DNA from 3 places in the Bradyrhizobium sp. USDA 4452 genome. Region 1 is predicted to be linked to each of the others. Evidence: riboswitches for the same ligand, from Rfam matches in the RefSeq annotation. Region 1 holds a riboswitch; each other region holds the start of a gene.
What was found. Region 1 has a riboswitch for cobalamin ahead of ACVISU_RS28875 (ribonucleoside-diphosphate reductase subunit alpha). Riboswitches for the same ligand answer to the same signal wherever they lie in the genome.

Region 1 (10,822 bases):
GACGCTGCCGAGGGGGATGACTCAGCCCGCACAAGCGCAGCGCGGAAGGCCGGAGAGACGGCCGCGGCGAACGCAACGGCCCTCGTGGGCGCCGGGGGTGGAGCCCCTCGCGAGGGGCGTAATCGAAGGCCGGGATGGGAGCCTCGGCGCGCATCGAGCCAAATCGGCGAAGCCGACGCGCCAACTCGATAAATTACTTATTCGACTAAGGCAAACACAACACGGCGCCGATCGACCTCCTCAACAGTTGAGAGCCAGTCATCCCCTTTTTTGGCGATGGAAGAAAGTAAAGAAATGATCGTCCTCGGAAAAGAACGATCTGTTAGAGTCGATCTCGGTAGGCGATACGTTCATTAAGTTGCCAAGAAGTCGGCGAATGAAAATTGTCCTAATAGGGTATCAGTGCATCTCTCTCGTATGCACGTGCCGGCGACGTTAAACTGCCGTCGTTGCCGAAAGATTTTTAAAGACGCCTGAGATAGAAAGCACAATCACCAATGGCCAGACTGCTATTGAGATGATTGGAGCGCAGGTTGTGTGTTTAAGAGTGACCGCGACCAGCTTGGAGCGGGAATTTTGTACGAACAAGCGCTGTTGCCGGGGGCCGATTTAAAGCGCCAATAGCGAAAACAGAAGCTTTTTGATCCACCAGCGACGTCGCTGGCGTGGTTGCGGAGACGGCAGCATCAAGATGAGCCGCTGCGGACAAGCTCTACTGCTAGGATCGGGACCTTAGTATGTCGGGAAACAGACAAACCCAACACAAACGTCATCCAAACTGTCGACTATTGCTTGGCACGAAGAATGCACACCCCTAGCCATGCTTAGGGGCCTGCCCGCATGGCTACCATCGCAAGTTGCGGCCATGGCTGGCCACCGAAGTTAGCGGCGTGACCTAAGGCAGACGGCGTGTGCTCGTCCGATACCGGCGGGCGTCTTGTCACGTCGCCGATAACTTTCAACGGCATGAATAGCGGGTTTGTAGTGCGCTTAGAGCAGAATGAACGGGACGCGCTGTAGAGGGCGCGGAAGACCTCGGAAGATGAACGCAGAAAACAACTTCGCGGCCCGGCTCCTTGACGCCGGACGCCTAGCAGCAATCGCGCGTACACGTGGCCTGAAGGCGGATGTTTCATACTACGTCGGCGAGGCGCTCAAGGAGCTTTGGCGGACCAGATCACCGGAAGAAGCAAAAGCGATCGCAGGGCGTTGGGTCTTATGGGACGCAAAGGGCAAGCCTTGGCCGCGCATGCCCCCACTGGAAAACGTCGTCCCGTTCAAACGGACCGGCGCGGCCGGGATGCCGAGGACGCCCTTGCAAGCAATCCGCGAATGGTTCGAAAAACAAGATGAGGACGTGCGATGTGAAATCGCCGGCATGGCGGCGCTTTTGATTTTCGAAGGTGACCACCTTCTCGACTTGAGCAGCAAGGAATGGTGCGACCATTTGCGCCGATGGCTCAGTGAGACGGGATTACCAAACCATAAGGTCATCGGCCGTGCTCTGACGTTTCGCACCTGTTTCGAGTATTTCTCGGAGAGCAGGTTCACCGAAGCGGCGTGGATGCGATCCAAAGAGACCGCCGTGAAAATCCTTGCAGATGCTGGCCGCGACCCAACCTCCGAAGCTGCGAGTCTCGCACCTATTGCCCAAAAAGTGCTGGAGACCTTGCCCGCGCGAAAATGCCGCTGGATCGAAGTAGGCAAGTCCTGGAGCAAACTCGTCGATACCAGACTGGCACCCCGGGCCATCAGGGTTTGGAGCGCCTCGCATATGGAATAAGAAGGCAGCGCCTGAATGTGTGCTCGGCGCGGCGCCCCAATATAGCAAGCTGACGGAGTCGTCATCCGTCTCGAAAAACTGAGCCAACACCTGCGGGACAAACGACAGAATACAAACCAGACCGCCCACAGCGAAGAGAAGAAGCGCTGCGCAGAATGCGACGTTGTAACCAAGTGGCAAGCTGGCCTGGCTCGTTGGTTCATCGTACCGATGATCCAAGCCGAGGAGAACGTAAGAAGGGCGGCATTCTTGGTTTCGGCGAACTTGACGAAATCGATGGTTCGGACAAGTCGCATGGAGAGAGTCTTCTCAAAGGCTCTTCTTGATCGTCCTTCATGAGCTTTCGCCTACCGCGTGGACGGCGTCCATCTCTATGCCGACATTCTCAATATGAAGGACGTGTTGGCCGTCACCGACGTTGAAGGCGAAGATGTCCAGCGGCGTCTTTGAAGGTCTTCTCCGCGCTCGCGGATACAGTTTGCCGAGCTCTCTTCTGATGCGCTTGCGGTCTTAAGTTCTCTAAAAGCAAACGCTTCGATGTGATTTCGCGGCCTGAGTAGCCGTACAAGGTGCCAACGAGCACCTCACTCAGTCAAATTGCGGCCGATGAAATAGAAGAATGCGGCCTCCGGGTAAGCTTTCGGCCGTGTAGGGCTGACCGTGGATCAAAAAACAGGTCATGGGGACGCCCTGGCTCGGCAGAAGGCCCAGGTCTTGGAGCATGTCGATCACGAAAGGCGAAGCCTCTCGGGGGCCGTCCCTCCAGTCTGGGCCGAACAACTCTCCGAGTTCAGGCATTTGCGGGGCCGGCTGATGGCTCCATGCCGAAGCCGCAGACGGCAGTGGAAGGTTTGGCTCCAGTGTCGAAGGGGCGTCCTTTCGTAATTCGAGCGTGGCGGGTGGATTCAACCCGGATACAGGGCCGCTATAGATATGCGGGGGAGCCGTCGGCGTCACAAGCGCAGCTTCACCCCGCAAAACGAACCCAGGGTGGTGGATAAGTTGAACGTCGTTGGGCCCTCTCGGTCCCAATACGGCCGTGTAGCGTTCACCGGCAATCTCATAGTTCATCACCGGATTTTCCGCATCAGGCAAGAAGTCCCAATTACCCAACTGAGAAAGCATCATGTCGGGTGCCGGCTGGGTGCAATGGGAAAAGTCCTTCGGCACGGCGAATGAAACATCAAACGTGTCGCCGACGGCGAGAGAGCGCAGATGAATAAGCTGAATATCATTGTGTCCTCCGGGTCCTAACACGGCAGTATAGGGCTCGCCGTGAATGTCGTAGGTCTTCACCGGCTGCGTCGCGTCCGGCAACAGACCCCAATGGCCCAGTTTGGAGCGCATCATATCCGGCGCGGGCTGGTTGCCGTGGGAGAAGTCATCTGGAACGACCAAAGAAGCATCAAAGCTTTCGCTGGCTGGGAATGGCGTTGTGGCCGGGGCGGCACCGCCTTGGTCCATCGTCCGTGCGAGGTATTCTTCAGAGGCAAGGTTCCGCAGTCGCGAGTTCGGCTGCGAGGTTGCAGCATCGAGAAACTCTTCTCGGCCGGCACTTTTAATGGGCAGGTTGGCAGTTGACTCCAGTTCCCGCAAAAACTCCGGCACAATAAGATCGTCCGCGACCAGGAAGCCCTCCAGATCCGCGGCTTCGAAAAGCTGTTTCTGGGCTATGCTTTGCACGGGCGAAGGGACGACCAGATTCACCCGCGACGCCGGTTCCGGTGCATCGAAGGCCATCCCCGGCAGCAAATCATCTCGATCGATGCCATGGAAAAGCGCCCCTTGGTCGGCGCTTTGCAGGTTCGAACGGGCGGCTGAGCTCATCGTTCGCCAAAGCGCCGATTGATCGTAGGGTGCGGCTGCCATCAGGCTCTCGCGATCCGTAGCATCGAAAAGCTCTTCCTGAGCAAAACTCTGTACGGACGAGAAAGCGGGGGCGCGCATTCCCTGCCAAAGTAACGGTGCATCGAAGCAGGAGACCGCAAGCTCTCCGCTCCGCGCCGCGTTGTCGAAAAGCAGATCCTGCGCGACACTTTGTGGGGGAGAATGAGCGGCCAAATCCATTTCACGCCAAACCTCCGGAGCATTGAGATTGCCAGCCAGCAATACGCCCTGATCCGCAGCATTCTCCAAAAGCTGGTTCTCGACAGTCAGCATGGACGAACGCACGGCCGGCTGAGTTGGCGGATGCGAGCCACCTCCTTGTCCTTCTAAATTGTCCTGCCTGACGCCCGCGCGATAGTCGCGGAGTCTGTTCAAAGCGTAGCGGAGTTTCGTGTCTTTCGGGAACAAAGTATCGGCGTGACCGCGCAACTTGTCGGCACTGAGCCTGGCAATGGACAGGGGGCGGAGAGCTGACGCCAACTTCCGAAGACTGCTTGCGTAATTTCCGGCCGTTTTCGCGTCGATCCCTCGACCGAAGCCTGCCTCGGCAGCCTTCCTAATGAGGCGTTCGTCTTCGTCCGATGGACGGTAATGTGTCGCGGTGATCCGAGCGGCGGCGCCAGGCTTGCGGTAGCGGCTGACCATCGACAATGCTGGGGCGATAACCTTATCGTTTGGCAATAGCTTCTTGGCGCAATCGAGCAACGTATCATCATCGAGGGCTGCCATAGATTTGCCATCCTCCTTCAGAGCCTCAGCCAACTTGCGAAGGCGGCGATCGTAAATGCTGATGGTTGTCGGCCCGGGCAGTGGTCCTCGCTCGAGGGCCACACCAGACGCTGCCTGGATCAGGCGATCGTCTTCCTCACTAACATCGTAAAGCTGCCTGTGATCATATATAGGCCCCAGCTGTTGCGCGTCTGCGAGCTGCTGCTCAAAGTGGACTTGCTGCGGTTGCGGTTGTTCCACGGTTGTCTCAGACGCAGCGGGACGATTACCGGCAGGGTTGATATTGTCAAATTGGTTCATGGTCGCGTCTCCGCTTGCATCGGTCTCGGCGCCTCGGTACTAGCGGTGGCTGTCCAAAACCTGACGTGGCCCCCAAGCACGACAGAGAATGATAGCGAACAAGGGCGGCACCCAAGGCGATGGTGTGTGTTCGCGTCGCGAAAAGGAGAGCGCAGGATGACAAATCCTTCAACTGAGGTTCGAACTGAAATGCGATGCGAGGACCTCGATCCAACGCTCAGCTCGCGATCGCGAGGATCCCAGGCCTGTCATCGTGATGATCGGTCTGCCATTGGCCGAGTTCGCGATTGATGAGAGGAGAGCGTATCGCTCCTTCAGCCGGATAATCCCTCCCCCCATGAGAACGGTCGTCGGCCAATACTGTTTGCGCTATGAGCGTCCTATTGAGCGGAAGATCAGCGTACAATGTCGCAGTTGATTCTGCGGCAGCATCTCACGATGCGCAGGTGATGACCTTCCGGGGAACGAGTTGTCGGATGCCCACATCGCACGGTTTGTGGGAGCTGACGGCACCGGCGCCGCCGTGTGCGGGTTTTCTTGGGACGATCCGCAAGTCGATGTCGTTGTGATCGATCGTGGATGAAATATTCTGTAGCTATTCACCTTGCTGAATTGCAAGCGCAACGTTGGTCGCGTCAAGGCGGGCATGTGGGGCAGGCCCGTTACGCTCTCTTGTACTCTCGAAACTTCCATTGGAGAGCGGTGTTGAATTACTGAACACGGCAAGGGCTTTTGGATCAATCGAGAGGCACGAGATCAACCGCGAGGCCGAATCGTTCGTCATCCTGCCGGAAAAGCATCTACCACCTCCAGTCGCACCAGTTGAACATAGGCGATCCTCGGGGCTCTCTTACGGCGGGCCCCGGCTCGTGCATTTCGCCGAAGCGCGCTCTGATCCGCCTTCTGGCACTAGTCCAGCTGGTGCGGCGAGCTTCCATTGGTATCGCCATTCCTCACAGCGCGCGGGCAGGGGCCCTACAGCATTCCGGCTCCGGTTTGGCAAATTCACACGTCCTGCAAAGTAGAAAGCCATCCGTACCGTTCATGCGGTCGGCGATTTCGCTAAAGATCCGGCCTTCGAACAGATCTTCGTACTCGTCGCGCAAAAGATTCCCAATGACATGACGCCGCTCAAAATCCATGCAGCACAAAGTAACATCGCCGTTTGGAAGAAGGACATTCCGATGTTGCTGTTTCCCATTGCATGTCAGAGTGCCGGCGATCGGCTGCCGCGGGGTGATCATTTTCGGATCTATATGTCCTCGCCTGCTACTCAGCGGCCGCAAGCGTTGCAGCTTTTTGGCGGGGATTACATCGGCTAGATCAGGATGGATTTTACCCAAGATCACAAATTGAATCGAGGGAATGTTTGCCTCAATCAGTCGGCGCATGACATTGATGTAGTTTTTTCCGACGAGGCGGCTGTTCATATAAGTGCCATCGTCGGGAACGTGCACGACGAAAGTCTTGAATCGGAGCATTTGCAGACGTCGAACGTCAGTCCTGTTCATTCCAACAAGGGTCGTGAAGATCCGGACGTCGTGGCCGCGTGCGTAAGCATGCTCAACCATCGTGCTGCAATGCGGATGCAACCAGGGTTCCGAATATCCGGAAAAACTAATGCCAGTAGCTGTCGGTACGCGTGAGAGACATTGCTTGAAATCCTGAACACCCAGATGCTTGGCTTGGGATACGGGCCTTTGGCGATCTGCAAACTTGTCCTGGGAGCAATAAGAACATCTGACGATGCAGCCGGTGGTCGTGGTTATCTCCAATACCCGATGGCCGGGCTCAACCACACGCAACTCTTGTAAGACCCTAGGGTATGCCGTCATGTATCTGGTCCTTTCAGGTGCCGGAGCAGGCAATTGCCGCAGATCGAGCGCAGCTAACGCAGCGTCGCGCCTTGCCTGAAACGATCGCAACCGGAGTTTGGACGTTGGGCCAGATGCCTTGAATGAAGCCCGTGCCTTGCCACGCTGGTTTCGACAACAGGGTACAGGAGGACCCGTACGGCGCTCCTCTCTCTGGGTGTCGATTGCCGCCTACCACCATGTCTGCGCCTAGCATCCTCCTTTCCTCCAGAAACACGTCAGCTCGACAGCTCTTAATGTTGTCGAGGAGAGCCGCAAATCGGGCTCCGGGAGGTGCTCGATCCTGAGGACCACATCATCTCCGTGTCGCCGGACCGGGCAGTCAATCGCCGACATGGGACGGCCCAGAGGCGACATACGTTGTTCCGATCGGGTCCGAAATGCCAAGCTTGTTTGCCAAACAGTCGTGGCTTGCGCCGAATCCTGCAACATGACGTCGGGTACGATTCAAGCGCGTCGGGCGTGATCCAGCACGGCCCTGGAGGCTTTCGCGTGTTGCGAAGAGTGCTCTGGGTCGCGATGAGAGGCGCGAACGATCCGGAAATCCTGATGGACGCGGCCGAGTAGGACCAACCTGACTTCTTTGGGCACCGAACAGTAGGCGAAGCCTTTATCGGCAGATCGCGAGAATGGGCCAGACAATTGGTCCGCTACAAACATGCACCGGGCACGTGCCGAATTGATCAGAAGGGCGGCGACCTAGATGCGCCGCGACCAAATCGATCTGCTATGCGCGCCGAACAGCAGCTATACTGGCTAGAAAGATATTGACCAGGCGATCTCGGTGGGACGGACCTGCTCCTTCATTGTGAGACAAGGCTTGCGCCGACGGTAAATTCACGAAGGGAGCCGGTTTCGTCGCGCTTACAGCGGCTTAGCCGCTGCGAGCTCGATGAGCTTTCGTGTTCTTCAGGGCCCTCAGCCGTTCGAGCAGCGAGATCGCGCGGGGAGCGTCGTGCGTCGAGGAGCTGACTGCGTCGGCTACGTCCATGATAGCTTTCCAGCGCCTTAGACACGATTTCATCTGGATCGTTGACGCTGATAGCTTCGAAGATCTTGAGCTGAAGATCCGCTCATACTCATCGGAACGGAAAAAACGGTCTCAGAGCCTTTGGTAGGATCTACGTTCCAGATCAGCATAGACTGATGAATGGTCGGCCGGATTTCTGGATTGATTTGCCTGAACAGCCACAAGTGGACGTGTATGGATATCGGAACATACCGGTGCTCGGCGCCGGCCGCTCCATTCATGGACTTCGCGGTGTCCTCTTCTGAAGCTTGATGTACCCCAAACGAGACTTGACGAATCTCGGCATGTGACGCCTAGATGTAGATCTGTCATGGTTCTTCCACCCTTTATCTTGTAGGACAGGAAGCTAAGAGGGAACCCGGTGCGCCGAACGGCTACTCCGGGGCTGCCCCCGCAACTGTAGGCGGTGAGCGGTTGTCATCATGGGCCACTGGCGCAGAAACGCGCCGGGAAGGTCGACAGCCGCAGCGACCCGCAAGCCAGGAGACCTGCCGCGACAGAACAAACGTCCTCGGGCGGGGTGCCCCGGTGGAGCGCTTGCACTGAGGGACGTTTGTCTCCCTGCAAGTCGTCCGCGGCCCCGGCTCCAAACATCGCGGGGTTGCCGATGTCGCCGTCTTTTGATTTCGATCAACAGGGGCATCTCGTTACACCATCCAGTGTGCGGGCAGCGCACGCACAGGCAGAGCTTGCCCCGCTTCAGCGGTCTGTTGCGCAGCCTCCATCGCTGGCCCCGCTGCCGCGTCCCCTCGCGCCAGCTCCAAAGCCGTCTGACCTTGCCCTTGATCGATCGCGCGACAGCCTCCTGACATCGTTCGGCAAGCTGACATTGACCGACCGTTATCTGCTCGCGGGCGAAGGCGTCCAGGACATGTTTGCGCGGGTATCGTGCGCGTTTGCGGACGATGTTGCACATGCTCAGCGTCTATATGATGCAATGTCCCGACTGTGGTTCATGCCGGCGACGCCGGTGCTCTCGAATGGCGGCAGCTCGCGTGGTCTACCCATTTCATGCTTCCTCAATTCGGTCTCGGATTCGCTCGAAGGTATTGTCGGCGTCTGGAACGAGAACGTCTGGCTTGCCTCCAACGGCGGCGGCATCGGTACCTACTGGGGGAATGTTCGCTCGATCGGCGAGAAGGTGAAGGGCGGTGTCACCTCGGGCATCATCCCGTTTATCCACGTCATGGACGGCCTGACGCTGGCGATCAGTCAAGGCTCGTTGCGGCGAGGCTCGGCGGCAGTCTATCTCGATGTCCAACATCCCGAGATAGAGGAGTTCCTTGAGATCCGGAAGGCGTCCGGCGACTTCAATCGTAAGAGCCTCAACCTGCATCACGGCATCAACGTTACTGACGAATTTATGCATGCCCTGCGAGCCGGGACAGCGTTCGCGCTTCGCAGTCCAAAGACCAGCGAAATGGTTCGCGAGATCGACGCTCGCCAGCTGTGGCAACGTATCCTTGAGAACCGGCTGCAGACCGGCGAGCCTTATCTCTTGTTCATCGACACCGTGAACCGCGCCCTTCCCAAGCACCAGCGCGACCTCGGCCTCAAGGTCTCAACGTCCAATTTGTGCAGCGAAATTACCCTGCCGACCGGCATCGATCATCGCGACGAGGAGCGCACCGCGGTGTGCTGTCTCTCATCGCTCAATCTCGAGACATGGGACCGGTGGAGCGAGGAGCCGGGCTTCATCGAAGACATCATGCGTTTCCTTGACAACGTGCTCACCCACTTCATCACGGTGGCGCCGGAGGGCATGAGGCGTGCCCGCTATGCTGCCCTACGCGAGCGCTCCGTCGGCCTAGGTGTCATGGGCTTCCACTCGTTCCTTCAGGCCAAGGGCATTCCGATGGAGAGCGTCCTGGCCAAGTCGTTCAATCTGAACATGTTCCGGAAAATCCGGCGTGATGCCGACGCGGCGTCGGTGACGCTCGCTCGCGAGCGCGGCCCTTGCCCGGATGCGCTGGAACGCGGCGTGATGGCGCGATTCAGCCATAAGATCGCAATTGCGCCGACCGCCTCGATCAGCATTATCTGCGGCGGCACGAGCGCTTGCATCGAGCCAGTCCCGGCCAACATTTACACCCATAAGACATTGTCTGGCGCCATCTCGGTGCGCAATCCGCATCTCGCCAGGGTACTCACGGCCAAGGGCGCCAACACCCCGGCGATATGGCAGTCGATCATAGCGCACGAGGGATCGGTCGCTCATCTCGACATCCTCTCGGAGCACGAGAAAGCGATCTTTCGCACCGCTTTCGAGATTGATCAGCGCTGGATCATCGAGCTCGCCGCCGACCGCGCGCCGTTCATCTGCCAGAGCCAATCGATCAACCTCTATCTGGCGGCCGACGTCGATAAGTGGGATCTCCATATGCTGCATTGGACGGCATGGGAGCGCGGATTGAAAAGCCTCTATTACTGCCGTTCGAAGTCGATCTCGCGCGCAGCGTTCGCCGGCAAAATCAGCGGCCGTGACGAGGCGGAACGACCGCAGCCGCAGCGCACCGACTATGAGGAGTGCCTTGCATGTCAGTGATTGACCTCTCGGCTGTCGATCCGCGCACGTTGATCGGCAAGGGACGGGTCGGCCTCCTGGACTCGACCGGAAGCTATGACGTTGATCGCTATGGCTGGGCTTACGAGTTCTGGAAACGTCAGCAGCAGACCCATTGGATGGGCGAGGAGGTTCCGCTCGGCTCCGACCTCAAGGATTGGGCGTCGGATCGTGTCACTGCCAACGAGCGCGCGCTGCTCACCCAGATATTCCGCTTCTTCACTCAATCGGACATCGAGGTCGGTGACAATTATCTCAAGCGCTACATCCCGATTTTCCAGCCGCTCACCGTGCAGATGATGATGGCTGCCTTCACCAATATGGAGACCGTCCATATTGACGCCTATGCGTTGTTGCTCAAGACGCTTGGCATGCCCAAGGCCGAGTTTGAGGCATTCCGCGGCTATGCGCAGATGCGCGCCAAGGCTGACTACATGCACCAATTCGGCGTCCATACTGTGGCCGACGTCGCTCGCACGCTGGCCATGTTCGGCGCCTTTACTGAAGGCATGGCTTTGTTCGCGAGCTTTGCCATGCTGCTTAACTTTCCGCGGCACAACAAGATGAACGGCATGGGACAAATCGTGAGCTGGTCAGTGCGCGACGAGAGTCTCCACTGCGAGGGCATCATCAAGCTATTTCACGAATGGCACCGC
Region 2 (10,822 bases), 4.9 Mb from region 1:
CCGCATCTATCATGGTCACATCGCCGATGAGCCCTGGCTCAACGAGGGCGCGCGCGATCCGGCCGCCGCCGACATCCTCGCTGGGCGGAAACTCTATCGTTACGCCATGATGCTGCTGGCCGCGGCGTTCGTGGCGCTGGCGCTGGCGTGAAGGAGCGGCGCATGCGTGAGCACGGCGGAAATCTCCATGTCGCCCAGCAGCGCTTCGGCGGCGCCGCGGAAGACTGGATCGACCTGTCGACCGGCATCAATCGGGTGCCTTATCCCTTCGTCGATGTCGAGCTGCGGCAATGGAGCGCGTTGCCGTCGCAATCCGAGGTCGAGTCGCTGCACGCCGCGGCGCGCAAGGCCTGCGGCACCGACGCGCCGATCGTGGCGGTGGGCGGTGCGCAGGCCGCCATTCAATTGCTGCCGCATCTGGCGCCGCGCGGACGAGCGCGGATTCTTGCGCCGACCTACAATGAGTATGCCGGGATGTTATCGGCCGCCGGTTGGGACGTGACCGAAGTGTCCGATCTTGCCGCGCTTGCAGGGGCTGAGCTTGCCGTCGTAGTCAATCCGAACAATCCGGATGGCAGACAACATGATCGGCACGAACTGCTCGCGCTGCTGCCGCGCGTTGGCCGGCTCGTCATCGACGAGAGTTTTGCGGACGCGGTACCCGGCATCTCGCTTGCGCCAGAAGCAGGACAGCCAGGCCTCCTGATCCTGCGTTCATTCGGCAAGTTCTACGGACTTGCCGGCTTGCGGCTCGGCTTCGCCGTCGGCAGCGAGCCGGATATCGCCGCGCTTGCGGCGATGGCGGGACCGTGGCCGGTCTCGGGTTCGGCGATTGCGATCGGGCGACGGGCCTTGCTCGATCGCGACTGGGCAATTGCGACGATTGCGCGGCTGGCGGACGACTGTGTCAGGCTCGATATGGCGGCGCGATCGAAGGGGTGGACGCTACTCGGCGGCACGCCGCTGTTTCGCCTCTATAACGTCGGCGATGCGCTGGCTGCGCAGGAGCGACTTGCGCGTGGGCTGATCTGGTCGCGGGTGTTCCGCCAGAAGCCAGGATGGCTGCGCCTCGGTCTGCCTGGCAATGAGACCGAATGGTCGCGCCTTTCCGCGGTGCTGTCTTCGGTCTAGCGGCGAACTTGGCGGCAACTCGCCCCGCGTGCGGTCACTTCCGGGGAGGACGTTGCCAAAATATCGAAAACAACCCCATGCACAGTAGCCGGCAGCGGCCGGGATTCGACCAGGCGACTTGGGGCAACTCACGGATATTGCTCCAATATTCCGAAATCAGGCAGACGTCCTCTGAAGAACGGGAGAGGGAGCACAGCGCTGTCGCTGTTCGAGCTGATTTCATTCGGCGCTAGCGCGCCAGCGCGAGCAGGCCGTCGACGTGGAGATGAGTCTCGATGTGCTCGGCCAGTGCGTCGAGTGCGCTCCCGACTCTGGCACCGTACGGCTGATCCGCCGCGGGGATATCGAGCTGCGCAAGAAATGCCTTTCGGAAGGCGTCCGAGGTGAACAGGCCGTGCAGATAGCTGCCGTGAACACGCTCGTCACGCGACATGGCGCCTTCCGGCGCGCCGTCGAGCATCGAGAAGGGCCGCACGCGATCCGGACCATCGGTGCGCCCGATGTGGATCTCGTAGGCGCTGATCGGCTGACCGGTCGCCGCATGCACCGCGCTGACGCGGGTCAGCGTCTTCTGTTCGGACATGGTGGTGGTGACGTCGAGCAGCCCGAGCCCCCGTGTTTCGCCGGCCGGGCCTTCGATTCCTTCAGGGTCGGCGACGCTTTGCCCAAGCATCTGGTATCCGCCGCACAGGCCAAGGACATGGCCGCCGCGGCGATGATGCGCCAAGAGATCGATGTCCCAGCCCTGCGCGCGCAGGAAAGCAAGATCGCCGCGGGTCGATTTCGAGCCGGGCAGGATGACGAGGCGTGCGTCGCCCGGAATGGCTTCGCCGGGCCGCACCATCACGAGATCGACACCGGGCTCGAGTTTCAGCGGATCGAGGTCGTCGAAATTGGCGATCCGCGACAGCGCCAGAAACGCGATCTTGCATTGGCCGGGCCTGCGCGCCTCGCCGAGCCCGAGCGCATCTTCGGCCGGGAGCTCGCCGGCGCGCGCGAACCAGGGCAGCACGCCGAAGCCGCGCCATCCGGTGCGGGCTTCGATCAGGCGGTAGCCGTCGTCGAACAAGGTCGGATCGCCGCGGAATTTGTTGATGGCAAAGCCCTGGATCATTGCGGCATCATCGGGATCGATCACCGCCTGGATGCCGACGAGTTGCGCGATCACGCCGCCGCGGTCGATGTCGCCGACCAAGACCACGGGCACATCTGCCCGGCGCGCAAAGCCCATATTGGCGATATCGGACTTGCGCAGATTGACCTCGGCGGGGCTGCCGGCGCCCTCGACCAGCACGAGGTCGGCGCGCGCCTTCAGGCGCTCAAAACTCTCCAGCACCGCGCCCATCAGCGACGGTTTCATGGCGGCATAATCGCGCGCGCGGGCGGTCGCGATCCGCTTGCCGTGCACGATGACCTGCGCGCCGACATCGGTTTCCGGCTTGAGCAGCACCGGGTTCATGTCGGTGTGCGGCTCGACGCCGGCAGCGAGCGCCTGCAACGCCTGCGCGCGCCCGATCTCGCCGCCGTCGACGGTCACGGCAGCATTGTTCGACATGTTCTGCGGCTTGAATGGCAGCACGCGCAGGCCGCGCCGTTTGGCTGCGCGCGCGAGGCCGGCGACGATGAGCGACTTGCCCACGTCCGAACCGGCTCCCTGGATCATCAATGCGCGCGCCATGATCGATTATCGCTTCAGAACTCGACGCCCGGCTGGGCCTTGATGCCGGAGCGGAACGGGTGCTTGACCAGCGTCATCTCGGTGACGAGGTCGGCGATCTCGATCAATTCGTCCTTGGCGTTGCGCCCGGTGAGCACGACATGCGTCATCGGCGGCTTCGACGAGGTCAGGAAGTCGACGACATCGGCGATATCAAGATAATCGTAGCGCAGCGCGATGTTGATTTCGTCGAGTACGACCATGCGCAGGCTCGGGTCTGCGATCAGCTGCTTGGCTTTTTCCCAGCCGGCCTGCGCTGCCGCGATGTCGCGGGCGCGATCCTGCGTCTCCCAGGTAAAACCTTCGCCCATCGCGTGGAATTGACAGAGGTCGCCGAAATGCCCGGTGAGCAAACGGCGCTCGCCGGTATCCCAGGCGCCCTTGATGAATTGCACCACGGCGCAGGGGAAGCCATGCGCCACGCAGCGCACGATCATGCCGAAGGCGGAGGAGGATTTTCCTTTGCCGGCGCCGGTATGAACGATGATCAGGCCCTTTTCACCGCTCTTGGTCGCCATGATCTTGTCGCGGGCGACCTTCTTTTTCGCCATCTTGGCCGCATGGCGCGCATGCAGTGCAGGGTCGGTGCCGACGGCGCCGTCCTCAGCGTCATCTCCATCAGAAATCATCACGTTCCTTCGGCTTGACAAGTGCGAGGCTAGGCCGAATGGTGACCCCGCGTTGGTTCCTGTCCTACGACAGGCGAAGAGGGAATGCGATAGGGCTCAGACCGCAAGGTTTGCCCAAAGCGCAGCCGCCCCCGCGACCGTGACCGGAGAGATGCCCAAGCCACTGATTCCCTGATGGAGTCGGGAAGGTGGGTATCAAGGGAGAAATCCTGCTCCGCAAGCCGGGAGACCTGCCGACGCAGTGTGTTTGAGACCGGCGGACGGGGTGTTCCGCGACGGGGAACGAATCTGTTCACGTCAGGTTCGTGTGCCTCATCGCTTCCCGCAGTCAATCCAGGAAGGGCGATGAGCGTTACACTTCATGTCTGTATCACCTGCCGCGCGGGCCAGACGCTGGCCGAAGGTGAACTCGCGCCCGGTGCGCGCCTGCATGCCGCCCTCGTCGAGGCCGGCGTGCCCGATGACGTCAACCTGGTTCCCGTCGAATGCCTGTCGGCTTGCAGCCAGGGCTGCTCGGTCGCGCTCAGCGCGCCGGGGCGGTGGTCCTATGTCTACGGCCGCCTGTCCGAAGCCAATGCCAAGGATGTGATCGCCGGCGCCTCTGCCTATGCGTCGGCGCCTGACGGCATCGTGCCGTGGCGCAGCCGTCCCGAAATCTTCCGCAAGCAATCGCTTGCCCGAATTCCACCTCTTCCCGTCGTGCCGGAGGCCGCCGAATGACCACGCTCACCAAGGTTCCGGTCACCGTGGTGACCGGCTTTCTCGGGTCCGGCAAGACGACGCTGATCCAGCATCTGATCCGCAATGCAAACGGCAAGAAGCTTGCGGTGCTGGTGAACGAATTCGGCAGCGAAGGCGTCGACGGCGAGATCCTGAAGTCGTGCGCCGACGCCAATTGCCCGACCGAGAACATCGTCGAGCTCGCCAATGGCTGCATCTGCTGCACCGTCGCCGACGATTTCATCCCGGCGATGGAGCAGTTGCTCGCACGCCCCGTGCGGCCCGATCACATTGTGATCGAGACGTCCGGCCTCGCGCTGCCGAAGCCGCTGCTCAAGGCGTTCGACTGGCCCGAGATCCGCTCGCGCATCACCGTCGACGGCGTGATCGCGCTGGCTGATGCGGAGGCCGTTGCCGCCGGCCGCTTTGCGCCTGATCCCGTTGCGGTGGATGCGCAGCGCGCGGCCGATGACAATCTCGACCACGAAACGCCGCTATCGGAGGTGTTCGAGGACCAGATCGCCTGTGCCGATATTGTATTGCTGACCAAGGCCGATCTTGCGGGAGCGGAGGGGATCAGCGCTGCGAAGGCGGTGATAGCTGCCGAGATGCCGCGCGAGGTGCCGATGTTGCCCGTCGTCGACGGCGCCATCGATGCCCGCGTGATCCTGGGCCTTGAGGCCGCGGCGGAGAACGATCTCGCGTCGCGGCCATCGCATCACGACGGCGAAGAGGAACACGAGCACGACGATTTCAATTCCGTGGTGATCGATCTTCCGGAGATCGTTGATGTCGATGCGCTGGTCGCCTCGATCAAGGGGCTGGCGCGCGAGCAGAACGTGCTGCGCGCCAAGGGCTATATCGCGGTCGAGGGCAAGCCGATGCGGCTATTGGTGCAATCGGTCGGCGAGCGGGTGAGACATCAGTTCGACATGCCGTGGGGCGTGCGGGCGCGACAGTCGAAGCTCGTCGTGATCGGCGAACACGGCGATATCGATGAAGCCGCGATCAGGGCGCGACTAGGTGTCTGATGCACGTCGTCTTCCGCGAGAGCCGCGGCCTTGAGGAGACCGCGACGCCAAGGGACCTCGGCCAGGATCCGGCCGATCTCGTGGTTTTGTCGTTTTCCGACAGCGATCTCGCCGCGTTCGCGGCCGGCTGGCGGCGGGGCCGCGCCGCGCTGCCGTCGCTACGGCTCGCAAATCTCGCCGAGCTGCGCCATCCGCTGTCGGTCGATACCTATATCGAGCGCACGCTGTCGCAGGCACGCGGCATCCTGGTGCGGCTGATAGGTGGCGAGCCTTACTGGTCATATGGACTGGCCGCGGTGCATCGGCTGGCGAAGGAGCGCGGCATCGCCCTGGTCGTGCTGCCGGCGGATGGCCGCGACGATCCGCGGCTCGATGAATTCTCGACCTTGCCGGTGTCGACGCTGCGCCGCCTGAAGCTGCTGTGCGACAAGGGTGGCCCGGTGGCCGCGCAGGCCGTGATCGCGCAACTGGCGCTGGCGTCCGGACTTTATGCGGGACCGGTTGTCGGCGTGATCGATCTTCCCGAAATCGGGGTCTATGATTCCCGGCGCGGTGTCGTTGCGGCCCTGCCGGCACCGGATCGCCGGCCGCGAGTGCTGGTAACCTTCTATCGCTCCTATCTCGCGGCCGGCGACACGGCGCCGATCGATGCGCTGATCGAGGCGTTGCGCGGAAAGGGCTTTGATGCCCATGGGGTGTTCGTTACTTCGTTGAAGGCGGCGGGGGTGGCCGATTGGCTACGGGCACAGTTCGCGCAATGCCCACCGACCGCTGTCGTCAATGCGACCGCGTTCTCCGCGGCCGGTGACGATGGCACGACGCCGTTCGACGCTGCATCCTGTCCGGTGTTCCAGGTCGCGCTGTCGACGGCGCGGCGCGAGGACTGGACCTTGTCGCTGCGCGGCCTGTCGCCCGGCGATCTCGCAATGCACGTGGTGCTGCCCGAGGTTGACGGCCGCCTGTTCGCGGGGGTCGTCAGTTTCAAGTCGCCTGGCGAGCGCGATCCCGATCTGCAGTTCGCCCATCTTGCGCATCGCCCGGATGCTGAGCGCGTCGCGGCGGTTGTCGGGCGCGTGGCAGCCTGGCACCGACTTGCCGGCAAACCGGTGCAGGAGAAGCAGCTTGCGCTCGTGCTCTCGAACTATCCGGGCCGTCCGCATCAGATCGCGCACGCCGTCGGCCTTGATGCGCTGGCCTCGATCGAGGCGTTGCTGGCCGATCTCGCGGCCGCGGGCTTTGATCTTGAGCCGGTGGAGTCGCTGGGTGGCATGCTGCTGCACCGGAAGCTGACATGGGACGTGGCCGAGTATCGTGCGACGATCTCGAACCTCCCGCAGCCGCTCCAGGACGATCTTGCGCGCGCGTGGGGTGCACCGGAAGATGATCCCGATTGCCGCGACGGCGCATTTCATTTCGCGGCGATCCGGAGCGGCAAGTCGATCATCGCGGTTCAGCCGGAGCGCGGTGACGTCGGTCAGCGCGACGCCGACTACCACGATCTGTCGCGCACGCCTCGCCACGCCTATGTCGCGTTCCATCTGTGGCTCAGGCGGCAGGGCATCGATGCCGTCGTCCACATGGGCGCGCATGGCACGCTGGAATGGCTGCCCGGCAAGTCGGTTGCGCTGTCGTCCGCATGCTGGCCGGATGCGCTGATCGGCGATCTGCCCGTCATCTATCCCTTCATCGTCAACGATCCCGGCGAAGCCGCGCAGGCCAAGCGCCGGATCGGTGCCGTGACGATCGGCCATCTGCCGCCGCCGCTGGCACCGGCCACGATGCCGGACGGCTTGCGCAATCTTGAACGTTTGCTCGATGAATATTCGACGGCGGACGGTCTCGATCCGGCGCGGCGGCAGCGCCTGATTGCCGCGATCCGCGAGGAAGCCCGCATCGCCGGACTGGAGGACGATCTCGGTCTCGCGGCATCAGTCTCCGCGGCCGAGGCGATTCCGCAGATTGATCGCTTCGTCTGCGATCTCAAGGAGAGCCAGTTCGGCGACGGCCTGCATGTGTTCGGGCAGGGCGCTTGCGGCGAGGCGGAGCGGGCGGCGCTGCGCGATGCGCTCGCGGGGCGGCGTGTTGCGCCGGGGCCGTCGGGTTCGCCCTATCGCGGGCGCAGCGACGTGCTGCCGACCGGTCGCAACCTGTTTGCGGTCGATCCGCGCGCGGTGCCGACGCCGTCGGCACATGCGCAAGGCGTCAAGCTCGCCGAGGAACTGCTGCGCCGCCATTTGCAGGACCAAGGTGACTGGCCGAAAGGGCTCGTCGTCGACCTCTGGGGCTCCTCGACGATGCGTACCGCTGGCGAGGATTTTGCGATGGCCTTGCATCTCGCCGGGATCGCGCCGCGCTGGGATCATGGATCGGGCCGGGTGTCGGGCTACGACATCATCGCGCCGGCGGAGCTCGGCCGGCCGCGCATCGACGTGACGCTGCGGGTGTCGGGGCTGTTCCGCGACGTTTTCTCGGGGCTCGCGCAGCTGTTCGAAGCGGCGACCGAGGCGTTGGCCGAACGCAGCGATGAGGCGGACGAGAATCCTTACCGGCAGCGCATCTCGCGCGTGTTCGGTCCTCGCCCGGGACACTATGGCGCCGGCATCGCGGCTGTCCCTGACGTTTTCACACAGGAGGCACGCGAGGCGGCCGGTGAAGCCTGGCTGTCGGCATCGTCGTGGGCCATTGCATCCGATGGCGAGATCCGGCTCGATCGTGCCGGCATCGAGACGCGGCTCGCTGCTGCCGACAGCTTCGTCCATACCCAGGATTTGCCGGAGACCGATCTGCTGCTGGCGGCGGACTATGCCGCGCACGAGGCCGGCATCGCCGCTGCGGCGCGGCGGCTCGGCGCAAAGGCCCCGTCGCTCTATCACCTCGATGCGACGCGGCCGGATCAGCCCCATGCCCGTTCATTGACCGAGGAAATCTCTCGGGTGGTGCGGACGCGCGCAGCCAATCCCGCATGGATCGCCGGCATGATGCGCCATGGCTTCCGCGGTGCCGCCGAGATAGCGGCGACGCTGGAACATATGGCGGCGTTCGCGCATCTTGCAGGCGCGGTGCCGCCGCATCTGTTCGACCTCTATTACGACGCGACGCTCGGCAATGACGACGTTCGCGCTTTCATGGCGTGCGAGAACCCGGCGGCACTGGCTGCGATCGAAACCTGCTTCACCCGGTTGCATGACGCCTCGCTGTGGCAGACGCGGCGCAATTCGATTGCGGCGGCGCTGCAGGAGGCCTCATGAGCGCGATCGCGATCAAGGGCTGGTGTCCCGGCGCGCTCCGGCCGATGCAGTCGGGCGATGGCCTCGTGGTGCGCATCCGTCCGCGCGGCGGACGGCTGGATGCCGCGCAGGCGGCGGGGATCGCCGAGCTAGCGGCGCGATACGGCAACGGCCTGATCGATCTGACCAGTCGCGCCAATCTCCAGATCCGCGGCGTCGACGATGAGGGTTATCCGGCTCTGATCGGCGGGCTCGCCGAGTTCGGCTTGCTGGACCCGGATTCGGAAACTGAGGCGCAGCGCAACATTCTGGTGACGCCCTTCTGGAGTGCCGGAGACGACACGCGCCCGCTCGCAGCCGAACTCGAGCGGACGCTCGCCGGCGTGTCGCTCGATCTTCCGACCAAGTTCGGATTTGCGATCGACGATGGCAGCGAGCGCGTGCTCGCCGGCGCGTCGGCGGATGTCCGGATCGAGCGCGGTCGCAATGGCGGGCTGCTGGTGCGGGCCGATGGCGCACAATTCGGGCTTTCCGTCGCGCGCAGCGAGGCCGTGCAGATCGCACTGTCGCTGGCGGAATGGTTCGTCGTCTCCGGCGGAGCCAGGGGCGAGAAGCGACGAATGGCGGCTCACCTCGCCGGCGGTGCGAGCTTGCCGCAGTCGCTTCGCGGCGACGCCGAGCCCATAACCCAATCGGCGGACCCTGTGCCCGGGCTCTATCCGACCGGTGCGATGGTTGGCGTGGCCTTCGGACAACTGACGCAGCAGACACTCGGCCATCTCGCCGGTTGCGCGCAGGCTTTCCGCATGACGCCGTGGCGGATGGTGCTGGCTGAGGGGATGCATGAGATGCCCTTTGGAAAGGACCTCGTCACTGATCCCAATGATCCCGTACTCCGCGTGATCGCTTGCAGCGGCGCACCGCGCTGTCGTGAGGCGCATGCCGATACGCGCGCACTGGCGTCCGTGCTCACATCTTCTGTCCCGGCCGATGCCCGGCTTCATGTGTCCGGCTGCGCCAAGGGCTGTGCCCAGTCCGGTTCGGCTGACGTCACCCTCGTTGCGTCATGCGAGGGCTTTGACCTGATCCGTCATGGCACCACGCGGGATGCGCCGGTCTTGCGAGGCTTGACCGCTTCGTACCTCGTTGCAAATTCCGCCGTGTTGATGGGAGGCCATTGATGCCGCACGTCTATGAGACCGATGGTGCGGCGATCTATCGTCAGTCCTTTGCGACGATCCGGTCGGAGGCCGATCTCGCCCGGTTTACGCCCGACGAGGAGCCGGTGGTCGTGCGCATGATCCATGCTGCGGGCATGGTGGGTCTCGAAGCGCATGTCCGCTTCACGCCCGGCATGGCCGCATGTGCGCGCGCCGCCTTGCAGGCGGGCGCGCCGATCCTTTGCGACGCCCGCATGGTGTCGGAGGGCATCACGCGTGCACGGCTGCCGGCCGGCAACGCCGTGATCTGCACGCTCGGCGATCCCCAGATTCCGGCACTGGCGCAATCGATGCGGAATACGCGCTCCGCGGCGGCGCTCGAACTGTGGCGGCCGCATCTGGCTGGGGCCATCGTCGCGATCGGCAACGCGCCGACGGCGCTGTTTCATCTGCTCAACATGCTTGAGCACTCCGATTGCCCGCGGCCGGCGGCGATCATCGGCTGTCCGGTCGGCTTCGTGGGTGCGGCCGAGTCGAAAGCGGCATTGATGGCTGCGCCGCCGGTGCCGGCGCTGACGGTCGAGGGGCGTCTCGGCGGTTCGGCGATCACGGTCGCCGCCGTCAACGCGCTGGCGAGCCGGAGCGAATAGCGATGGGGCGCATCATCTGCTGCGGGCTCGGCCCAGGCGATCCGGATTTGATGAGCGTGCGCGCCGATCGCGTGGTGCGCGCCGCCAAGCACGTCGCCTATTTTCGCAAGAGGGGGCAGCTCGGCCAGGCGCGCCGCATTGTTGAAGGCATGCTCGCCGCCGGCGTCAGCGAATATCCGATGGAATATCCGGTCACCACGGAGATTGCCTTCGACAGTCCGGACTATGCGCGTCTGCTGGCCGGGTTCTATGACGAATGGACCGAGCGGCTGGCGCGGCTTGCGCGCGCCGTCGACATCGTCGTGCTCTGCGAGGGCGATCCCTATTTCTACGGTTCGTTCATGCACCTGCATGCCCGCCTGCAGGGTCGGATCGAGATCGAGGTGGTCGCCGGCATTCCCGGCATGGTCGGTTGCTGGAATGCGGTCGGCCGGCCGATCGCGCTTGCCGACGATGTCACCATGGTGCTGATGGGCACGCTGCCCGAGGCCGAGCTCGTACAGCGGATGCAGAACTCCGACGCGCTGGTCGTGATGAAGACCGGCCGCAATCTGACA
Region 3 (10,822 bases), 350 kb from region 1:
ATCAGCGCTTCGACCTCTGCTCGAAGAGCGTGGCGCGACGCGTCTCGTGAATAGAACATGTGGCCCCCCGGAAAAACGACAAGTTTGACGCGCGGTGTGGAGGCAAATGGCGGCAGTTGATCGAGCACGATCTGTGATCCGAAATATGGCGTGGCCAGGTCAAACAGCCCGTGCGCGACCAGCAATTTCATATTCCGGTCCGTCGCCAAGATCTTGCGCAGCTCCGAAACTGACTCCGGAGGGCTACGGCCGAAATCCCAGGCCTCCCTGACCTTGCGATTGGCCAATTCGTAGGAGCCCTCCGGCCGCCAGCCAAGCTTGCGCGTAAGGAGATCGACAGTGGCGCTGGTCAGAGGCGCCACCAGCGTATCGCTTGAGGGATCGCCTGAAAGCTGGAAATTCGACTCCGGATATGGATCGAGGCCACGCACCGAGGCGTCAAACCTGCCGATTAACTTGCCATTCTTGCGATCGAACTCACGGCGGAACTCGGCGACTTCGAAACGGCCGGCGAGCCGGCGGCTCACCGCTTGGTCGATGCCGGTCAGCACCGCGACCTTGTCGGCCAGACGCGTGGTTGCTTCCTTGTCGGCCTGGCCTTTGATGAGATCAACCAGAAACTCGCCGCGCGCATAGGCTTCCACGTGGGCGAGATCTGTTCGGTTTACCGAACCTTCGGCTTCACGCAGGGTCGCGACATAGCTCGGCAGCGTGGCGACGTACTGCAGCACGCTCCTGCCGGCGCTGTAGTCGAACACTGGCGAGACCATGATCAGGCCCCTGACGCCTATCCCCTGCCGCGTCTGCAACTGGTCGACGACCTTCGGCCCACGAATGCCGCCATAGCTTTCACCCGCGATGTACTTCGGCGACAACAGCCGGTCATGCTTTTCGAGCCAGCGGCGGATCACCAGCGCGAGCGCGTTGACGTCGCCCTCAACGGAATAGAGCCATTTGCGCGCGTCATCGCCGGCCGCCACGAAACGGCTATAGCCGGTGCTTACAGGATCGAGAAACACCAGATCGGTGAAATCGAGCCACGTTTCCGCGTTTGGCCTCACCTCGGGAAATGTCGATGGCGTGACCTCGTCAGCATTGATCGGCAGCCGCCACGGTCCGGCATTGCCAAGCTGCAGCCACGCCGATGATGAGCCTGGTCCGCCGTTGAAGAGGAATGTAACCGGGCGCGTGCCGAGATCAGTGCCTTCAAGCTGATAGGAAGTATAGACGATATCGGCCTGCGGCTCACCCTTATCGTCAAACAGGCGGATGGAGCCGGCGGTCGCGACGAAAGAAAGCGTCCGCCCGGGCAGCTCAAGCGTGTGCCTGCTGCTGGAGTCCGGCGGCAGGCGATGCTGCTCGGTCAGCGACGACATACTCGGGGTTTGACCGCCGCCACCCTTCTGGCCGGCCGGTATCGTGACCTGGGCGGGGGAAGGATTGTTGGCCCGAGCGCTCTCCGTTGCCCCGCAGGCGAACAGGATCAGTGCAAGAGAGGTGAGACCCGGAGCGGTCAATTTCATCGCGTTTCTCCTGCCCCGGTGCGCCCCCTTGGTGCGCGAGGCGTGTCTGTCAAAACGGCCCTAACGACTAGCTCATGCGGCTGAACAACAAAGCTACCAGATCAAGTAGTCGTCACCCTCGCCCGAGACGTAAAGCCCGTCATTCCACACACTTCCAAGAAGTGCCCGTCACGGTTTCAGCAAAGCGCCTCAAGAGGGCGCGCATGTCGTGCGTGTGGACTTTGCGCACAAGACGAGGCCGTGGCTGTCAGGCAAGTCGAGATCGACCATAGGCAAGGGCAAGGCTTCGCGAGTGGTTAGAGAGCCACGCTACATCAGTGAAGCGGATTGCAGATCTGCGTGCTAAGAGCAATCGCAGCATCCGGCCGTTGGATGCCGATCAGCTTGCTGATTTACGAGTAGAATGTCAGCGCCGCGTCACGGCCGTCAGGGCAACTGTCGCGAACGGCGACGATGCCAGACAAGTCTGTAGCGACCTTGGACTACTGCATCTCGACCCGATGAGCGGCCCGATAACTACGGCGCGGCAACTCTTTCACTGTGCCAGGCCAATGGCGATGAGCGGCACGGCTGATGGATATCGGTCGAGTTGCATACCTGGGCAGATGCGGACGCCGCCGAGCACCGGCCACATTGCCCGGCACCCCATAGCGCAGTTGCATTGGCGTTTCACCACCCTCGACTACCTCGGCGCCCGTGTTGGACTGCCGCCATAAATCGCAACCTCCGCCCAACAATCGGCAGTCTCATAAATCCGCACACTCGCGCAATTGGGAATGCGATCAAAGAACCAACGAGCGATTATCTCGGCGGTTGGATTCTCCAGTCCATCGACATCGTTGAGCAGTCGGTGATCGACGAGCTTCAGCAGCGGCTCCAGTTCGGCATCCATCTCAGCGAAATCTTTCACAAAGCCCCTCGCATCCACTCCTCCGCGCATCACCACTTCCATACGGTAGTTGTGGCCGTGTAGGTTCTTGCATTTGTGGCCATCGGGGAGATGGGGAAGGCGATGAGCTGACTCAAAACTATAGGTACGGCCAATCAGCGTGAGCACTGCATCATCGTCGTTCATTGCGTAAGTCCCTCGCGCCGACAACTTGCTCTGCAGCAAGGGGCCTACTAACCCTCGCCGGCCCTTCTTTATCAGATTGACGGAGCAATGCCAGGCCGAGCAAGGCGGAGAGAGCAGAGCCAAGGCCCGGCAGTATCAGCGTGACAGCATAACCTAACCTCGCCACGGCAAACCCACTCGCTGCGAAGCCCACCAACGCTGACGCCGACATGACCGAAGTCAGAAACGTGACATCTGTCCCCGCCTTGCCTGGCCGGGCGAGCCCGAGAAACCAGTTCGTGAATGTAACATGCTGAACAGCGAGGGCCGCGAACACGATGCCGACGCTCACAACGGCGCTCAGGCGAACGTTGACGTAGCGATCAACCGTCGCGAGCACGCCGAAACTTATGGCCATGACTGCGCAGCCCCAGATCAAGCCTCGCTGCGGTGCCATTCGGCCGATGATTGCGCTGGTCAACGGCGCTACCAGCGTATACGTCAATACGTTCGAAAGCGCTCCGATCCATCCAATGTCTGCTGCGGCGAAGCCCAGGTCAACAAGCCGCAACTGAACCGTCGCGAACGCCACAGCGATCCCGATAACCGCCGGCGCGATCAATGCGGCCGTCGTCCACAGGCCATGGTAGCGAAAGATCGCGGAGATCGAGGGGCGTTGCGTCGAGCTCCATCGGTCGCGGCGTTGGAGCGGTTCAGAAATAGCGAACACCCAACCAGCGAAGACGGCTAGCAGCAGCGCCAAACCCAACAAAGCTGGACGCCATCCGACCATCTCGATCAATTGGAGGCAGACGGCGCCACCGATCACATGGCCGATGGCCCGGCCCCAACCCAGCAGCGCGGCCCCGAGGGGCCGTTCGCTGGAATCGAGAGCTTCAGCTATATAGCCCAAAGTTGCGATCCGCTGCGTGGCAGCAATGGTCGCAAGTACCAGGGAAACAAGAAAAAGCGAGACAAAATCGGTTTTTGGATTCAAGAATGCCATCGCTGCCAGCACGATGGTACTGGCAACTTGGGTCAACAGTATCCACGAACGTCTCAGCCCGAGACGATTGAGGCTCCATCGATCCACCACCGGGGCCCAAAGGAAGTTAACGGTGAATGCAAAGAAAGCAGTGCCATATAGGCCGACTAGTTCCAAGCTAGCACCGTTGCCCCGAAGGATCACGGGAATGGCCGAATAGATGAACGCGATCGCCAGATACTGCTGACTAGCCAACGCAACCATCCCAATATATGGCAGGTAACGATTTCCCATCCGCTTACTTCTCCCGAAATCGATTTCGCGCATGCCTTAAGAGCACTGTTTGAAAAGACAGCGGCGGGCCGTTATCCGTTCGGATCGGGCCATACTCAATTCAATGCACACCGCGCCTGGCCTTCATCTTGTTGAGCCCAGTTGCCTTCCCAGTAGACGGCGCTATCGACGTCACATTGGCAAGCAAGGCTCCCTGGCGTACGCCGGTCGTAACCATCGTCGACCCAGCGCGTCTCCAGCTCCGCAGGGAGGTCGACAGCTTGGTCGCTGGTTGAAGGTCCACAGTCCGAGGAAAAAGGTGCGCTTGCCGGTAGCGCTGTCCTCTCCAACGGTCGCGCTTGCCGGCAGCAGCGCCAGCGCAGGGATGACACCTGTTCCTGCATCAGGTCTTCACCACGCGTTCGTGCAATCGGGTAGTGGCGTCGAGCGCCGACAGGATCGCGCCCTCCTGCCATGGCAGCTGCGAGGCGTGCTCGCCCGCCAGCGCGATGCGGCCGTCGATCTGGCACAGATTGCGGTAGTTCTGCGCGCGGGCGGCCTCGGTCCACTGGCCGGCGCAGCCGAGCGTGAACGGCACGCGATGCCAGGCCACCGCGACGCCGTTCTCGAATTCGCTTTTGTATTGCGGATGGATCGCGGCCCCGAACTCGACCGCGCTGGCGACCCGCTCGGCCGGCGTCATGGCGGTGAACTCGAACGAATTGGCGCCGCCATACATGTAGGCACCGAGCAGGATGCCGCGGCCGCCGCGGTTGAAGCCATAGTTCGGATACGCGATCTGCTGGATCGGCAGGTCAGTGTAGCTGATGCCGCCATAGATCGCGTCGTCCTCCTCCCAGAAGCGGCGTTTGAACTGTAGCCCGACCTTCACCGAGGCTAGGTAGGGCAAGGAATCGATCGCATTTTTCATCGGCCCGCCGACATCGATCGGCAGCTGGCTCAGAATCGACAGCGGAATGGTACAGATGCACCAGCCGGCGGTCGCCTGCTGCACGGCGGACGGGTTGGCGGTGTCGACATAGCTCACGGTGACGCCGGAGCCGTTCTGCTGGATCTGCGTGACCTTGGCGTTATAGCGGATGAGATCGCCAACCTCGCGCGCGAACGCCTTGCCGATCATGTCCATGCCGCCGACCGGCTGGAACATGGTGGTCTGGAAGTCGTAGCGCGCGTAGCTCCGCACATAGCGCCACATCCGCGACCGCAACAGCTCCTGCAGCGAGATCGGGTTGCTGGGCAGCGGATCTCTCATCAAGCCACCGCCCGGATCGTGGGCATAACCGCGGAATTCGGCGGCGACGAGATTGGCGTTGTACTTGCAATCGCGATCCAGCGCGCCCCAGTCGCGCAGCGCTTGCAGCAGGATCTCCTGGTCTTCCTTGCTGACGAACTCCTCGAGCCTGCCCCGCTGGCTGACCTTCGCGAGCAGCTCGGCCACGCCGCCCTGGAAATCCGCCTTGATGCTGCGAAAGCGTTGCGGCTTGCCTTCGAAGGCGCGCGTCGCGTGCAGATAGGCATTATGATTGAGCTGGATGAAAGGTTCCAGCGACACATTGAGCCTGCGGCAATAATCGAGCAGCGCCCGGTGGTGACAGGGAATTCGCCACGGGCCGGGATTGAGGTAGAGCCCCGGCTCGAACTGGCAGGCCTGCTTAAAACCGCCGAGCTCGACAAAGCTGTCCCCGCCACGGATCGACCAGTTGCGACCGCCGGCACGGCTGTTGAATTCGAGGATCTGGACCTTGTAGCCGGCCTTGCGCAGTTCCAGCGCCGCCGTCATGCCGGCAAGACCAGCGCCGAGAACCAACACCGAAGCGCCCTTGACATCGCCCGCCAGCCTGAGCGGTCCCTTGTAGGCGGACTCGGATGCAAAGCCGAGGCTCGTCATTGCGTGATACATCGCCGAACTGCCGGCGATGGTGCCGATCAGCGCCAGCAGATCCCGCCGCCTGATCACCGATTCATTCTGCACCTGCGTTCACCCAGCCGTTGATTTCGATGACGAAGGCGAACGCCTCGTGCGATCAGTTTCAAGAAAGTGCGCACGCTGCAGTGCAGACTGGTGGCGCCACCGCGGTGTGCCTGCGAGATCGTCTTCGATTATCTCATTCCGACATTGGTCGTGTGCCGCGTTGATCGCCGTCGATAAAACAATCATAGCTATCTATCCGCAGTCTTGAGGTAGGCAGGCCGATCCGCGGTCGCAGGAGCTGGTCAGTACACCTGAGTTGATGAACCAACGTCCGGTCACCTCTGGCGACGATTAGCGAGCCGTCGATCATATCTCGACGCGTCGAAGATGCGGACGTTTCGTTTATCGAGGCGCTTGCCGGACATGTATAGCCGTTCGACGGAAAACGAAGCAGTTGATTACGCGGCACGATCCCCTCGAGCGACTTCTTAAACATTCGACTGAGTTTGTTGTGCACCAGCAAGAGCGATGCCAACGTTTTACGACATCGATAGGCGGAGAAGCCGACTAGCCCAGATGTGCGGTAGGCCAGACGATGACTGATCTCCTCAGAGATGTTGCCGCTCTTTCATTGGCGACTTTCGAGCTCGATATCGGAGGTTTCTGGTTCTAGTCGCACAACCAAGCCACTCCGCCAGCGATGCTGATACAGCTAACCAGTGGAGCGCCGGGACTAACCGCGCCTGGCCAGAGCGTAAACTATTCGCAGTTTTGAACGCCTGCGATCGGCTATTTCGAAGTCGCTTTTGCGCTGGTGGTATGGAACCCGACATTGTTCGATGTCAGACGCTCGTAGCTAATGACGCCGAAGACGTGCGATGATTGGTTGTATGAGTTCACCCCGGCTTGAGCGGCTTTTCGAGTCCTTGCCAGCGATAGATCGCAAATGACAGCGCCCAACTGACCAGGAAGACGCCGACGACGAGATAGCCGAAATTGGCCAAGCTGCCGTTGAGATCGTCCACCGCGCTCCAGAAGGTGCCTTCAAGCGCTAATTTGTTGGCGAGCAGGCCGAGTGCCTCGATGCCGCCGATCAGCAGCGCCACGACGACTGAGATCGCCGTAATCGTCAGATTGTACCAGATCTTGCGGATCGGATTGAGGAAAGCCCAGCCATAAGCACCGACCATCAAGACGCTGTCGGTCGTATCGACGAGCATCATGCCGGCGGCGAAGAGAGCCGGAAATATCATCACCGTAGTGAAGTCCAGCCCTCCTGAAGCTTGCCCGGCTGCGACGGTGAAAAGGCTGATTTCCGTCGCGGTATCGAATCCGAGGCCGAACAACAGACCGATCGCGAACATCTGCCAGCTCGCCGTCACCATGCGAAACAGTGGGCGCAAGAGCCGGGACAGCAAGCCACGACCGGACAGAAGCAGATCGAACTCATGCTCTCCAATTCGTTCGCCACGCCGCGCACGCTGAAAGCTTCGCCAGACATCGCGTAGGATCACAAGGTTGATGGCGGCAATCGTCAACAAGAAGAAGGCTGATGCACCGGTACCGATGATGCTGCCAACCGCCCGGAACTCCTGGAAACCGCTTTGCAGGGCGAGTGCCGCAGCTGCGATCGCGGCGACCGCCACTGCAACCGACAAGGAATGGCCAAAGGCGAAGAAAAGTCCGACCGCGAGAGGGTGCCTGCCATCCTGCATCAGCTTGCGAACGACATTGTCGATGGTCGCGATATGATCGGCATCGACGGCGTGCCGAAGGCCGAGCACATAGGCCAGCAAGCCTGTTGCCAGCAGCGTCGGCCTGTCGGACAGCGCTACCATGGCCCAGGTCCAGGCCAAGCAATTGATGGCCAACAAGAAGGCATAGAGCGAGATGATTCGACTACGCGAGGCCGCCGATCCGTCGTCTAAGGCAAGCTTTAGATATGAGAACATGATCAAAGCCGGTCCGGTCCGGTCAGACTGAAGACGAACCGACGGATACAGCATACGATGATCATGACCATTCGCAGCACGAGGTGGACAATTGCGCTGGTCGCAACGGCAGTGGAGTTGAGTGGCATTTCCTACTTTTCATGGCTGGCGCCTCCTTCGCGGTGCAGGTTTCGTGCCGCTCTGCTGGGCTGACGTGCTGGACCGCTTCGTGCGGCTCATACCGGCCGTGAGCTCGTGTCGCGCGATTGTGCCGCCGCGTTGACGCGTTGACGCGTTGACGCGTTGACGTTGCAACCTCGATCTGAGCCGTAGTCAAGTCTAACGAGCCAACCAGTGCCTCAGAGCACCCCGTCCGACGCATTGCGCATGACAATGGCTGCTAGCAGGTTTGCTGGCTGCGGTTCGCCGCTCTTGCCCCCTTCTCGGGATTGCGAATCCCGGTGGCAAAAAAGGGTCATCGTCTCGCCACTTACAGTTGCGCAGGGCCGCGCCGGCATTGTCCTGCCAGAACCCACCGAACCCCCTTGAAGAGCCTTTCGAACACTACCGATGACAAAGCGAAATGACCTCACGGGCGCGTCAAGCAGTCGCCGGCGAACAGCGTGAGACGCCGTGGCTGAAGAAAAAGAGGTAACTTTGCCTCTCAATCTCGGAGTTGCGGACGAGATCGAGGCTCCAAGACACTGCGGCTCTGCCTGCACAGCAACTCGGCGCGGCGCTAGCCCCACGCAGAAAAAAGGACGCTTGAAGACACTTAGGCGACTGGAAGGCTGACTTCGTCTCTGTCCTTCGTCATGGCGTCATAGACTTTGACCTGGAGCATGGGACGGCGCTTCTTAAGCTCTTGCGCTCCTGCCCAGTCGCCGTCTCTTGTCGCGAACTCGGTTTTCAATTGACCGTCGACTTCTAGCACATAACCGGAAGCGGGCAATCGACGAGCGGATGCAACCATCTTAATTCCTTAGCATCGACGAATCCGATCGATGCTCGCACCTAACCCGAGTCGCCTTCGGCAGGCCAGTAGGCAGGAGAGCAGCATCCGCGACCACGAAGCGGCAGGTTTATCGCCGCTCGTCGCAGAGGACTGCGCGCTCCATCACGGCGTTGACGACGACTTCCGCTGCTTGCTCTGGCGCCTGCTCCATTGTCCTGAGATGAATTTCGGGCGTTATCGGCGCTTCGTAGGACGCATCGATGCCCGTGAAGTTCTTGATCTCACCGGCTTTTGCCTTTGAGTAGAGACCTTTTGGATCCCGCCTTGCGCATTCCTCGATTGGCGTATCGACAAAGACTTCGATGAACTCGTCCTTGCCAATCAGACTGCGAACCATATCTCGTTCGGACCTGTAGGGAGAGATGAACGAACAGATCACGATCAAGCCGCTGTCCAGCATCAACTTGGCAACCTGTCCGGCACGCCGAATGTTTTCCACCCGCGCAGCCTTCGAGAAGCCCAGGTCCGCGTTCAATCCGTTCCGGAGGTCGTCACCATCCAGCAGCATGGCATGCCGCGACATTGCGAGCAGCTTCTGATCAACCATGTTGGCGATCGTCGACTTTCCCGCGCCAGACAGACCGGTGAACCAGACGACGCAAGGCTTCTGATCCTTGAGCGCGGCGCGCTCACTCCTGCCCACCGAAAGCGCCTGGCAGGAAACACTGGTGGCCCGCCGCAGCGGAAACGCAATCATGCCGGCGCCGACGGTGCGATTGGTGCAACGATCAATGACGATAAATGATCCGGTTTTCCGGTTGACGTCGTAAGGATCGAATGCGGTGGGCAGTGCAGTCGCAATATTGCAGAACGCGATCTCGTTGAGAGAAAGCGTCTCGGCAGCCAGGTGCTCACATGTGTTGACATCGATCCTATGCCGGATCGCGGTAATGCTGCCGGTTACCGTCTGCAAGCCAATCCGCAGGATGTAATTTCGTCCGAGAGCGAGCGACTCGTTGTCCATCCAGATCAGATAAGCGGCGAATTGATCGGCGACGCTGGGTCGTTCGGTTGGTCGCGTCAGAAGATCGCCACGGCCAATGTCGATCTCGTCTTCCAGCGTAATGGTGACGGCATCGCCGGCTTCGGCGTCGACAAGGTCGCCATCATAGGTCACGATCCGCCTGATGCGGGTGGTCCGTCCGGATGCGGCGACAACGATCTCGTCGCCTGCCGAGATCCTGCCGGAAGCCACCGATCCGGCGTAGCCGCGAAAATCCGGATCGGGCCGGTTCACCCATTGGACTGGAAAGCGGAACGCCTGGCTTGCGGTGTCGGACTGGATATCGACGCTCTCCAAATGCTCCATCAGGCATTGACCATGATACCACTTGGTATGGGCGGACCGGTCGACGACGTTGTCACCGTAGCGGGCAGAGATCGGGATCGGGACAATTGAGCTAAAGCCAAGGCCGGCGGCAAAGGCCAGATAGTCGGCGACGATCCGATCGAAGGCAGCCTTGCTGTATGCGACTAAGTCGATCTTGTTCACTGCCAGCACAACATGGCGAATGCCAAGCAGCGAACAAATGAAGGAGTGGCGGCGGGTCTGAACCAACACGCCCTTGCGGGCATCGATCAGGATGATTGCGAGCTGCGCATTCGAGGCGCCGGTTGCCATGTTGCGGGTGTACTGCTCGTGACCGGGAGTGTCAGCCACCATGAAAGAGCGCCGCGGCGTCGTGAAGAAGCGGTAGGCGACGTCGATCGTGATACCCTGCTCCCGTTCGGCCTTGAGCCCGTCCACGAGCAGCGCGAAGTCGATCTCGGCGCTGCCATGCCTGACGCTGTCGCGTTTCACCGCCGTGAGCTGATCTTGGTAGATCATCTTGCTGTCGTGCAACAACCGCCCGATCAGGGTCGATTTTCCATCGTCCACCGAGCCGCATGTTATGAAGCGCAGCTGGTCCCTTGCACCAGGGTGGACAGGTTTCGACAATGCTATGGAAATCATCAGAAGTAACCTTCCCGCTTCTTCTTCTCCATCGAAGCGGCTTCATCGGTATCAATCAGGCGCCCCTGACGCTCGGACACCGTCGCTGTCTGCATTTCTGCGACGACCTCTTCGATCGTCGTCGCATCGGATTCAATGGCCCCGCTCAAGGGAT

Region 2: another riboswitch for cobalamin. It lies ahead of ACVISU_RS06030 (DUF1636 family protein); the one in region 1 lies ahead of ACVISU_RS28875 (ribonucleoside-diphosphate reductase subunit alpha).
Region 3: another riboswitch for cobalamin. It lies ahead of ACVISU_RS30125 (HoxN/HupN/NixA family nickel/cobalt transporter); the one in region 1 lies ahead of ACVISU_RS28875 (ribonucleoside-diphosphate reductase subunit alpha).

Annotation. Positions count from the first base shown of each region.
Region 1 is NZ_JBSSGK010000001.1:6,083,195-6,094,016, forward strand. It holds gene ACVISU_RS28860 (hypothetical protein) at 1,043-1,783, shown strand; gene ACVISU_RS28865 (hypothetical protein) at 2,372-4,699, opposite strand; gene ACVISU_RS28870 (SPASM domain-containing protein) at 5,653-6,498, opposite strand; cobalamin riboswitch at 7,898-8,113, shown strand; gene ACVISU_RS28875 (ribonucleoside-diphosphate reductase subunit alpha) at 8,211-10,148, shown strand; gene ACVISU_RS28880 (ribonucleotide-diphosphate reductase subunit beta) at 10,139-10,822, shown strand, end outside.
Region 2 is NZ_JBSSGK010000001.1:1,208,478-1,219,299, reverse strand. It holds gene cbiB (adenosylcobinamide-phosphate synthase CbiB) at 1-151, shown strand, start outside; gene cobD (threonine-phosphate decarboxylase CobD) at 163-1,131, shown strand; gene ACVISU_RS06040 (cobyric acid synthase) at 1,361-2,809, opposite strand; gene cobO (cob(I)yrinic acid a,c-diamide adenosyltransferase) at 2,824-3,477, opposite strand; cobalamin riboswitch at 3,514-3,729, shown strand; gene ACVISU_RS06030 (DUF1636 family protein) at 3,823-4,197, shown strand; gene cobW (cobalamin biosynthesis protein CobW) at 4,194-5,228, shown strand; gene cobN (cobaltochelatase subunit CobN) at 5,228-8,476, shown strand; gene cobG (precorrin-3B synthase) at 8,473-9,636, shown strand; gene ACVISU_RS06010 (precorrin-8X methylmutase) at 9,636-10,265, shown strand; gene ACVISU_RS06005 (precorrin-2 C(20)-methyltransferase) at 10,268-10,822, shown strand, end outside.
Region 3 is NZ_JBSSGK010000001.1:6,430,135-6,440,956, reverse strand. It holds gene ACVISU_RS30145 (S10 family peptidase) at 1-1,523, opposite strand, end outside; gene queD (6-carboxytetrahydropterin synthase QueD) at 2,206-2,598, opposite strand; gene ACVISU_RS30135 (MFS transporter) at 2,585-3,856, opposite strand; gene ACVISU_RS30130 (FAD-dependent oxidoreductase) at 4,239-5,828, opposite strand; gene ACVISU_RS30125 (HoxN/HupN/NixA family nickel/cobalt transporter) at 6,665-7,774, opposite strand; cobalamin riboswitch at 8,085-8,283, opposite strand; gene ACVISU_RS30120 (hypothetical protein) at 8,475-8,672, opposite strand; gene cysN (sulfate adenylyltransferase subunit CysN) at 8,782-10,668, opposite strand; gene cysD (sulfate adenylyltransferase subunit CysD) at 10,668-10,822, opposite strand, start outside.